Regions from separate parts of the Exiguobacterium sp. s194 genome, predicted to be linked through region 1. Evidence: predicted binding sites of a transcription regulator. Region 1 holds the regulator's gene; the other holds the start of a gene.

Region 1 (5,772 bases):
GAGATAGGAGCCACGCTTATGAAACGTCCGCTTCGTAAATCCGCCACGAACCGCTCTCTCTTTGGTGTCTGCGGCGGCATCGCTGAATACTTCGACTTGTCGCCCCTCGGTGTACGTCTGCTCTTCTTGATTGTGCCGGGGAACGTCCTCATCTATATGATTCTCGCCAACTCGATGAAGGACGCCCCACGCTATCTATAAAAAACTCGGAAGCCGCGGCTCCCGAGTTTTTTTATGCGTTGACTTTATCTTTCATCGCCGCGAGCGCCCCACTGTTGATGAAGTGCCATGGCTTGTTGTAGTGCGGTTGGAAGAAGAAGTCGACATAGGCGAGCTCTTCGACCGTCATCTCGTTTTGGATCGCGAGCGACAACGTGTTGACCGCTTGCGTCATGTCCGCTTTTGAGAGGACTTGTCCACCGACGACGCGATGCGTGCCGACTTCATAGACGAGTTTGAACTGAACCGGTTCAGCCGTCGGCATGAACTCCGGACGGTACGCGTCTTCAATCACAACACTCTCAACGTCGAGGCCGAACAGTCCAGCTGCTTCTTCCGTGAGACCTGATGAGGCGATGTTCCAATCATACAGGCGAAGACCTGACGTTCCTTGCGTCCCTTGATAACGGACACGCGGTGCGATCAAGTTCTCAGCGACGAGCGTTCCCATGCGGACGGCGTTCGTCGCGAGCGGGATGTAGGCATGTGTGCGCGCCGGGTTGTAATAGACAGCACAGCTGTCACCAGCCGCGAAGACGTCCGGGTTGCTCGTGCGCATATATTCGTCGACGATAATGGCGCCGTTGCCGAGCATGTCGACTTGGCCTTGAAGGAGTCCCGTGTTTGGGCGGAAGCCGACACAGAGGATGACGAGGTCGGCCTCGAACTCACCTTTATCGGTCACGACGTGCGTGACGTTTCCATCTGTCCCACGGAACGCTTCGACCGTTTGGCCGAGTTCGAGGTCGATGCCGCGTGACGTCATGTCTGCCTCGAGTTGGTCTGTGAACGACTTGTCGAGATACTTGTTCAAGATGCGGTCGGCACTATCGATGAACGTGACGTGTTTGCCGTACACTTCGAACGCCTCGACGAGCTCGACACCGATATAGCCGGCACCGATGACGGCGATGTTCGTCGCGTCTTTTGCCCGCTCGATGATGCGTTGGGCGTGACCATAGTTTTTGCAGAGCTCAATCCCAGTCATCTCGATGCCAGGAAGTGTCGGGACGATCGGCCATGAACCAGTCGTGACGATCAAACGGTCGAACGTGTCATAGACGTCTTCTCCCGTGTCGAGGTTTTTCGCATGGACCGTCTTCGCTTCCGTATCGATGTTCAACACGTCGTGCTTCATGCGCATCGTCGCGCCGAGTTCTTCGAGCTCGGTCGGTGACGCGTAGAAGAGCTCTTCCGCACGTTTGACGACACCGCCGACGTGGAGGGCAATCCCACACGAGAGGAAGCTGACGTTGTCGTTCCGCTCATACACCGTGATGTCGAGATTGTCGTGCTTGGCGAGTAATCCTTTGACGGCTGCTGTTCCTGCGTGTGTACATCCGATGACTGCGATTTTCATATGGTTGTCTCTCCTTTGAGTGTTAGGCAAGTTAGTGTTTGTGATAAATATCACATTTACTTTCTGAACTTAGTGTACTATTTCACAAGAAGGTTTGACAATCCCTTTGCTCACTTTTTCACGTAATTATGTCTAAAGTTTGAACGGCTGGTGTGACAACAAAAAAACGCTCCGCAACCGGAACGGTTCATTCATGAATGGGTCGTGCGTCTTGCTTTAAACCAGTGGTAAGTGACGACGCCGATATAGGTGAGGAGGCCGATTACATACAGACTGAAGCCAATCAAAATCCAGCCCAGCGCGTCCCAACCACGGACGAAGACGAGTCCGATGATACACGATACGTACCCCACGACGAGCAATGTCAACGAGAAGGCGAGTCTCCGCTTGAATCGCGACTTCAGAAAGTTCAGCACGGCAATCAACAAAATTGTCGTCAACACGCCGATGATGATGAGTTCATCCCCGTAGTACTCCCAAGCCATCGCTTCTCCCCCTGACTGATGTTTAAGTAGTTTCATCGTATCACGTGGGTCCAGTGTTTATCTTGTTGTTAAAAACATTTATTCCCAATCACAAAAAAAGCATCGTCCCGTTAAAGAACGATGCTTACTTCTCATTCATTTGTTTCATCAAATCGACTTGCTCTTTCACCATCGCCTCTTTCTCACGACGGAGCACGCCCCGGTACGTGATGCGTGAAATCGACAAGCTGATTTCATACAAGAAGAAGAGCGGCAGCGACACCATGAGGTGCGACGTCAAATCCGGCGGCGTGATGAAGGCCGCGATGACGAACAAGGCGAAGTACGCATATTTCCGAATCGATGACAGGAAGTACGGTGTCACGACACCGATGCGCGTCAAGAACATCGTCACGACCGGCAACTGGAATAACAGTCCGAATGGAATGGTCAGTTGCAGCAAGAACGTGAAGTAGTTCGACGCCCCGATGATTTGCGTCAGACCGAGGTCTTGCCCGAGGTCCGTCGAGATATCGAGGACGAGCGGGAACAACCAATAGTAGGCGAATGCGAGACCGATCAGGAACAAGATGAAGATGATCGGGATATACGCGAGCGTCGCTTTCCGCTCGTTCGGGTGCAGACCAGGTGCGACGAACGCCCACAGTTGATACAGTAGAAACGGACCGGACGCGACGAGCCCGATGACGAGCGCCAAGTTCAAGTAAATCATGAGCGGGTCCGCGACCCCAAAGGCGTTCAGCTCGAGCCCTCGTTCGACGAGGTCCGCCTGCAGATAGGCGAGCACATATTTGACACTCGGCAAAGCGATTAGAAAGAAGGCAAAGACGACAAATGCCGACAGCATCAGTCGTCTCCGCAGCTCTGTCAAGTGATCGGACAGTGCCCGTTCTTGATCAGGTTGATGATTCATGATTACTGCTCTTTCTTCTCAAGTTCTTTCTTATCTTTCTCGTCATGTTCGTTCATCATGCCGTTCGTGGCATTTTTGAACTCTCGGAGCGTTTGACCGGCGGCGCGTCCGAATTCAGGCAATTTCTTCGGCCCGAAGATGATGAGCGCGACGATGGCGATAATGAAGATACTTGCTCCCCCAGGAATACCGACGACGAGCAACGATGATAGTAATTCCATTATTGATGGACCCCCTCAGCAGATGGATAGTGTTGCATAAAGTAAATGAGCGACTGGAGTTCGATCGACAAGTCGATGTGATGGACGCGGACCGTGTCCGGCACAGTAAGTCTGGCCGGTGTGAAGTTCAAGATACCTTTGATGCCGAAGCGGACCAAGTCGTCCGCGACCGGTTGCGCATAGGCAGACGGCACCGTGAGAATGGCGACGTCAATCTTGTTTTGTTTCATGATCTGTTCCATCTCATCGACGTGATGAATCGGGACACCGGACATCGTCGTGCCGACTTTTGTCTCGTCTGCGTCGAACCCGACGACGATATGTGTGTTATTGTTTTTAAGGAAGTTATAGTTGACGAAAGCTGTCCCAAGATGACCAACCCCGACTAAGGCGACGTTCGTAATCTCGTCCTGATTCAGTGTCTTACGGAAAAAGTCTAACAGATACTGTACGTTATAGCCATATCCCTTTTTCCCGAGCGCACCGAAGTACGAAAAATCGCGACGGATCGTGGCCGAATCGACCTTGACCGCCTCGCTCAGTTCAGCAGAAGAGACACGCTGTTTTCCTGATGAATGTAGGCTTTGGATAAACCGATAGTATAGTGGCAACCGTTTGGCTGTCGCTTGCGGAATCTTTGGTTCGTTTTGACTCAACGGAAAGAGCCTCCTTTTTACGACGCGTTTCAAACGAATCTAATTTCATACACCTTGATTGTAAACGAATTCACATGACCACTCAATGAATATACCTGAAATGGGGAAGAAATAAAGTATACTAAATAGAGAGAAAGGGGTTTTTTCACTTGATCCTACTGCAAGTCAATAACTTATCGAAATCATTCGGCGTCGAGCCGATTTTAGAGAACGTCAAACTAGAAATTCAAGAAGGCGAACGTGTCGCCCTTGTCGGCCGTAACGGTGCCGGCAAGTCGACATTGCTTAAAGTCATCGCCGGGGAATACAACTATGACTCGGGCGACATCATGAAGCCTAAAGATGTCACCATCGGCTATCTCGCCCAAGACTCAGGGTTAGAGTCGAACGAGACGATGTGGAACGAAATGTTGACTGTCTTCACCGATTTAATTGAACAAGAAAAGACGCTGCGCCGCATGGAGCAAGACATGGGTTCTGAGCGCATCTTGAACGACCCGGCCGCCTATGAGCGCCTCTTGTCGTCTTACGATGAAGAACAGCATACGTTCAAAGACCGTGGCGGCTATCAATATGAGGCGACGATCCGCTCTGTCCTTCACGGGATGCGGTTCTATCCGGACGACTTCGAACGCCGCATCGATACGCTCTCCGGCGGACAGCGGACACGTCTCGCTCTCGCGAAGATGCTGCTCCAAAGTCCGGACCTGCTCATCTTGGATGAGCCGACGAACCACTTGGACATCGAGACACTCGGCTGGCTCGAGAAGTATTTGAGCGGCTATAAAGGCGCCGTCCTCATCGTCTCCCACGACCGCTACTTCCTCGACCGCGTCGTATCGGTCGTCTATGAGCTGTCCCGCCACCGCAGCCGTCGCTTCGTCGGCAACTACACGAAGTACCTTGAACAGAAGGCTGCCATTTACGAGCAAGAGAAGAAGCAGTTCGAGTCGCAACAAGAAGAGATCGCCAAAATGCAGGACTTCATCCAGCGCAACATCGCCCGGGCGACGACGACGAAGCGGGCCCAGAGTGTCCGCAAGCGTCTCGAGAAAGTCGACCGGATGGAAGCGCCGGACGGTGATGAGCGTAGTGCCGTCCTCTCGTTCTCGATTAAACGCCAAAGTGGGAACGACGTGTTGAGCGGCAGCGACCTCGCCATCGGCTATGAGGAACCGATCGCCCAGCAGCTCCGCTTTCAACTGCAGCGCGGCGAATCGGTCGCCCTCGTCGGCCCGAACGGAGTCGGCAAATCGACGCTCTTGAAAGTGTTGACGAAACAACAGCCGGCCCTTACCGGTGACATCCGCTACGGTACCGGCGTCGAAATCGGCTACTACGACCAGGAGCAACAGAATTTGTCGGATGCCAACCGCGTCATCGACGAGATTTGGAACGATTGGCCGCTCATGCGCGAACAAGAAGTGCGGAGCCTGCTTGGACAGTTCCTATTCAGCGGTGACGACGTCATGAAACGCGTCCATGAATTGTCGGGTGGAGAGCGGGCCCGCTTGACGCTCGCGAAACTGAAGCTCGAGCAACCAAACTTGCTCATCTTGGATGAGCCGACGAACCACTTGGACCTCGACTCGAAGATGATTCTCGAGAACGCCCTCGTCGACTATCCGGGCACAATCCTATTCGTCTCGCACGACCGCTACTTCATCGACCGGCTCGCGACGCGCGTCTTAGAGATCACGCCGAACGGCATCGACGAATACCTCGGCGATTACTCATATTATGTCGAGAAGAAAGAAGAACTTGAAGAACTGGCCCGACTCGCCCGCGAAGAGACGAAACAAGTCATCGTCAAGAAACAGCGTGCCGACAAGGAACAGCAACGTGAGGAACGCCGGATGAAACAACGGATCGAGGAAATCGAGCTCACCATCGAACAACACGAGGCCCGTCTCGAGGA
Region 2 (5,772 bases), on a different contig from region 1:
TTGCCTCGTGGGGAATACGTCGCCAACGACTTGACGCTCGATGACACGCGGCGCATGCTTTTAATCACCGGACCGAACATGTCCGGTAAATCGACGTATATGCGTCAGTTCGCACTGATTGCCATCCTGCATCAAATCGGTTCATTCGTGCCGGCCGAAGCGGCCGAACTTCCTTTGTTCGACCGCATCTTTACCCGCATCGGGGCAGCCGACGATTTGGTGAGCGGACAGTCGACGTTCATGGTCGAAATGACGGAGACACGTCAGGCTGTGACGGAAGCAACAGCAGATAGTCTCATCCTCCTCGATGAGATTGGACGAGGAACCTCGACGTATGACGGTATGGCGCTCGCACAGGCCATCGTCGAATATATCGCGGCCACCATCGGCGCGAAAACATTGTTTTCGACCCATTACCACGAGTTGACCGTGCTCGAAGACACAATTCCAGCCCTTGAGAACGTGCACGTCCGTGCCATTGAACGGGACGGACGTGTCGTCTTCCTGCATGAAGTTCATCCGGGACGGGCCGACAAATCGTACGGGATTCACGTCGCCGAACTCGCTGATTTGCCGCCTGATTTGATTGAACGGGCGCGAACGATTTTGTCTGAGCTCGAGACAGAACCGAAACCGGCACGGGCAGCTGTAGAACAGCCGGCTCCGGCTGAACCTGTGGCCCAACTGTCACTATTTGAGGCGGACGACGACATCAAACGACAACTGCTCGACCTCGATTTGCTGGCGATGAACCCGATCGAGGCGATGCAGGCGCTCTATGCGCTCCAACAATCCGCGAAGAAGGGGTGAGTCAATGGGAATCATTCAAGAGTTACCGGAACAACTGGCCAACCGAATCGCTGCCGGGGAAGTCGTCGAACGCCCAGCCTCGGTCGTGAAAGAGCTCGTCGAGAATGCGATTGACGCCGGTGCCACGAAAATTGAAGTCGATTTGGAGGAAGCCGGGATACGTCTCATTAAAGTCCGGGATAACGGGCATGGGTTTTATGAAGAGGACGCCCCGCGTGCTTTTTTACGTCATGCGACGAGCAAAATCCGGGACGAGCACGACTTGTTCCGGATTCGCACACTCGGCTTCCGGGGGGAGGCCTTAGCGTCTATCGCCTCAGTGAGTCATGTGACATTGAAGTCACGCCGAACTGAAGAGGACGGATTTGAGATGACGCTCCAAGGGGGTGTCGTTACGGCGCAAACACCGGCCGCCGCAAACGTCGGAACAGAGATAGCGGTCAGTCAATTGTTCTACAATACACCGGCCCGCCTCAAATACTTGAAGACGTCGGCGACCGAACTCGCGAGTATCACCGATACGTTGAACCGGATCGCCTTGTCCCACCCGGAAGTTCGCCTCACGGCGTTCCATGAAGACAAGGAACTTCTGCGGACGAGTGGGAACGGCGACATCAAGCAAGTCATGCTCGCCATTTATGGGCGTCAAGTTGCGGCGCAAATCGTTACCGCGTCGAGCAAGACGAACGACTATAGTTTGAGCGCCCATCTCGTCCGGCCTGAAGTGACGCGTTCGAACAAGCAGTACGTGACGCTCATCTTGAACGGTCGGAGCATCAAGAACTTTGCGTTGACCCAAAGTGTACTAGAGGGTTACCATACGTTACTCCCGATTGGTCGTTATCCGATTGCCGTCCTCGAAGTGAACATGGATCCGATGTTGATTGACGTCAACGTCCATCCGACAAAACGGGAGGTCCGACTCTCGAAAGAGAAAGAGCTGTGCCAGTTGATTCGCGAGACGGTCCAACTGACACTCCGGGAACAGCGTTTAATCCCGTCGGTCAAACCGAAAGAGCGACCGGTCAATCGGACCGAACAAGAGCGACTTGATTTCACGGTCGAACGGACACCTGTCACGGATGAACCGCCGACGTGGAACTATCCGATTCCCCGTGAGCCTGTCACGTCACCGAGCCGATGGTCACCGACCCCGCTCGTCAATGAAGAGCCTGCACCGACCGACCCGATTATCGAATCGGACACAATTGAGACGAAAGGAGAGCGGTTGCCGCCGCTCGACGTCATCGGCCAATTGCATGCGAGCTATATCGTCTGCGGCGCCGAGGACGGCATGTATGTCATCGACCAACACGCGGCTCAGGAACGGATCAAATACGAATTGTTTTATGAGCAACTCGGGAATCCGGACAAGGAATATCAATTGTTGCTGCTCCCGCTCACGCTCGAGTTCACGCAAGAAGAGACGCTCGCGATTGAAGAAGTCGCTCCGCTCTTGAAAGAAGCGGGTCTCGAATTGGAGCCGTTCGGTGGCAACACGTTCCTCGTCCGGGAGATTCCGACGTGGTACCCGCAGCACGATTTGGAAGGGACGGTCCGCGATTTGATTGAGATGGCGATTCGGGACCGCTCTGTCAATCTCGCCAAATATCGGGAAGACGCGTCAATCTTGATGGCGTGCAAGCGGTCGATTAAAGCGAACCATCCATTGAACCACGAAATGATGCGGCAATTGCTGCATGACCTCAATCAGACGACGTCCCCGTATACGTGTCCGCACGGGCGACCGATCTTGGTGAAATGGAGCACGTACGAACTTGAGAAGTTGTTCAAACGGGTTATGTGACACGCTTGTAATCTTTTTTTAACCGGCTGTAACGTTTATGTCCGGGTGCCTATGGGAACAATATACACATGTCACTCAACGCATCGAGGTTGAGAGGTGGCTTTTTCACTGCCTCACCCTCAAGATGTAGACATGATCGATAAACCAGTAGGGGGAAAAGATTATGGCAGACACGCTTAAAGTAATGAAACGAGAATTACGACCACGTTCGGTCCGCGCAAACTTGCGTAAAGAAGGTAAAGTACTAGGTGTCGTATACGGCTATAAAGTCGAGAGCACACCAGTTGCATTCGAGGAGATGGCACTTCGCAAGATTCTCCGCGAACACGGTGACAACGCGTTAATCGAGTTGAACATCGACGGCAAGAAAGTAAACACGCTCGTTCACGGGACAGAAGTTGACCCGTTCACGAACGAATACAAGCACGTCGAGTTCATGGCCGTGAAGATGGACGAAGCGACGGAAGTCGAAGCGGACGTCACACTCGTCGGTGACGCGAAAGGTGTCAAAGAAGGCGGCTTCTTGGCGCAAACGCTCTATAAAGTTACGGTATCGGCGACACCGGCTAACATTCCGGAACGCATTGAACTCGATGTTTCTGAACTCGGTATCGGTGACTCGGTCACGGTAGCTGACATTCCAGAGAACAAAGACTATGACATCGTCTCGGATGGCGAGCTTCAAATCGCATCTGTGAACGAGCCGGTCTCTCTTGAAGAGCTCGAGGCTGACACAGACACAACGACAGAAAGTGAAGCCGAAGCAACTGAAGAAGAGTCGGCTGAGGCATCATCTGAAGAGTCTGAAGAGAAGTCTGCAGACAAAGAATAAGCTGTATCGAACGACCCTTTGCGAAGGGTCGTTTTTTTCGTCACAAATCCGACAAATGTAAACGATTACGATGTGAAAAATGTGTCAACACGGTCCAAGGTCGATTGCAATTTATTGGATTCGGGCTTATATTGTTAATGATTTCACATGTTCGTTCTTATTATATGGGTTCATTCAAACAGAAAGAAGGGTTTGTGACATGGCATCAATGGAAATCCATGCACTCGAATCATTACGGAAAAAAGCTCAGGCATCTTCGCAAATGATTCATTATCGGCCAATGGAATACTTTTTACGGGCAATGCTCGCGGGGATCTTTATCGGATTCGCTTCAATCTTCACACTTAAAGTTGTCAACGGGATGTACTTGATCGATTCGCCGTTCACGACACTCATCGGTGGGTTCTCATTCGGGATCGCGCTTGTCATGATCATCTACGGCGGAGCCGAACTGTTCACGGGGAACACAATGTATTTCACGACCTCGACGTTACGCGGCTATACGACGCTCAGCGACACGATGCTCGTCTGGTTACTTTGTTTCGTCGGGAACGCGCTCGGTGGCGTCTTGTTCGCCTTGTTGCTCGCCCCGACCGGCGTCATCCAAGAACTCGGGATGGACAACTGGCTGTTCGCGGTCGTCGAGAGCAAGATGCATCATACGACGGTCGAGATTTTCTTCCGTGCCATCTTCTGTAACTGGATGGTCTGTCTCGCGATTTTCTTACCAAAACAGATGAAAAATGAGTTCGCTCAAATCTTCTCGATGATTTTCCTCGTCGCCGTCTTCTTCGCGTCAGGATTTGATCATGTCATCGCCAACTTCGTCTTGTTTGCGCTCACGCTCGTCGTCCCACACCCTGAGGCGATTAGCTTTGCCGGCGCCATCCACAACTTGATTCCGGCCACGTTCGGTAACATCATCGGCGGCGCCTTGTTCATGGGTGCGATCTATACGTGGTTGAACGCGAAAGGCTTGCGCGAAGCCCAAGAGTCAGAGGAAAAAGAAGAAGTTGAATTAAAAATCGTGAAACCGGCTAAAGAATTATAAGTTGGGTCACTTGAAGAACGGTCGAGTCCAGATGCGGGCTCGGCTGTTTTTGCGTTTATATCACAACCAACGCTCACAATTTAGACTCCACATCTCCATGCTCAAACATGACATAATCTATATATGGAATTGAATCGAGTTATGAACTCGATTCATATCAATATATAGTGAGGTGATGCGGAGTGAACATGCTCCAGCTTTATGAAGATGTCTGTGTTCTCCCAGATCAAGATCTCGTACAAGAGAACGCCAACGTCGACGGGAAATCACCACTTGGCAAACTGGCACGATTATCCTCGGAAGTGTCGAAACAGCTGTCGACAACGTATTTGTTGTCAGAGCAGACACGTCAGGCCGTCGCAGACAACTTTTTGTACATCCATGACGCCGACTATTACGTGACGGGATCGACGACGTGTTGTCAAATCCCGCTCGGCGAGTTGCTGACGAACGGTTTCCATACCGGACACGGGACGATTCGACCGCCCCAGGACATCCGTTCGGCGATGGCACTCGCTTCGATTATTCTTCAAGCGAACCAGAATATGCAACACGGGGGTCAAGCGTTCCCGATGTTCGATGTCGATTTAGCGCCGTACGTCGAAAAGACGTATGAACGTCAACTCGAGCGTCTCAAGAAGCTTCCGGTCGAATGGTCGACCGAGCAACTTCTCGAAGTCGCTGAGACCGAGACAATCACAGCGACGTATCAAGCGTGTGAGGCGTTCATTCATAACGCTAATTCGATGCATTCGCGAGGAGGCGGCCAAGTGCCATTCGTCTCCATCAACTATGGGACCGACACGAGCCGTTGGGGTCGAATTTTCATCCGCGAGTTGTTGCATGCGACCGAACGAGGGCTCGGTAACGGGGAGACGCCGATTTTCCCGATTCAAATCTTTAAAGTAAAAGAGGGTGTCAACTTTCATGAAACCGACCCGAACGTCGACTTGTTCCGACTCGCCTGTCGCGTGACGGGCAAGCGTCTATTCCCGAACTTCTCGTTCGTCGATGCCCCGTTCAACTTGCAATATTATGATGGGAGCCATGACTCAGAAGTCGCTTATATGGGGTGTCGGACACGAGTGATGGGGAATCGTCACGGCGCCGAGACGTCGATCGGACGAGGCAATTTATCGTTCTCGACCTTGAACTTGGTCAAGATGGCGCTCGTCGCTTCGGACATCCATACATTTTATGAGACGCTCGACGCCTACGTCGACGTCGCCATCGATCAATTGCTCGAACGGTACGACTATCAAGCGAAGCGTC

What was found. The regulator Rex, encoded in region 1, represses fermentation and respiration genes when NADH is low (regulators of the CRP and FNR family bind a similar motif). The targets are predictions, from matches to a motif close to TTGTGAAATATTTCACAA.
Region 2: the regulator Rex is predicted to act here: its motif matches at 3,581-3,598, upstream of KNP85_RS00405 (formate/nitrite transporter family protein).

What each region holds. Positions count from the first base shown of each region.
Region 1 is NZ_JACSLT010000011.1:103,487-109,258, forward strand. It holds gene KNP85_RS13790 (PspC domain-containing protein) at 19-201, shown strand; gene KNP85_RS13795 (FAD-dependent oxidoreductase) at 233-1,579, opposite strand; gene KNP85_RS13800 (YesK family protein) at 1,771-2,064, opposite strand; gene tatC (twin-arginine translocase subunit TatC) at 2,189-2,977, opposite strand; gene KNP85_RS13810 (twin-arginine translocase TatA/TatE family subunit) at 2,980-3,198, opposite strand; gene KNP85_RS13815 (redox-sensing transcriptional repressor Rex) at 3,198-3,854, opposite strand; gene KNP85_RS13820 (ABC-F family ATP-binding cassette domain-containing protein) at 4,004-5,772, shown strand, end outside.
Region 2 is NZ_JACSLT010000001.1:83,762-89,533, reverse strand. It holds gene mutS (DNA mismatch repair protein MutS) at 1-810, shown strand, start outside; gene mutL (DNA mismatch repair endonuclease MutL) at 815-2,617, shown strand; gene KNP85_RS00410 (50S ribosomal protein L25/general stress protein Ctc) at 2,781-3,449, shown strand; gene KNP85_RS00405 (formate/nitrite transporter family protein) at 3,658-4,500, shown strand; gene KNP85_RS00400 (anaerobic ribonucleoside triphosphate reductase) at 4,689-5,772, shown strand, end outside.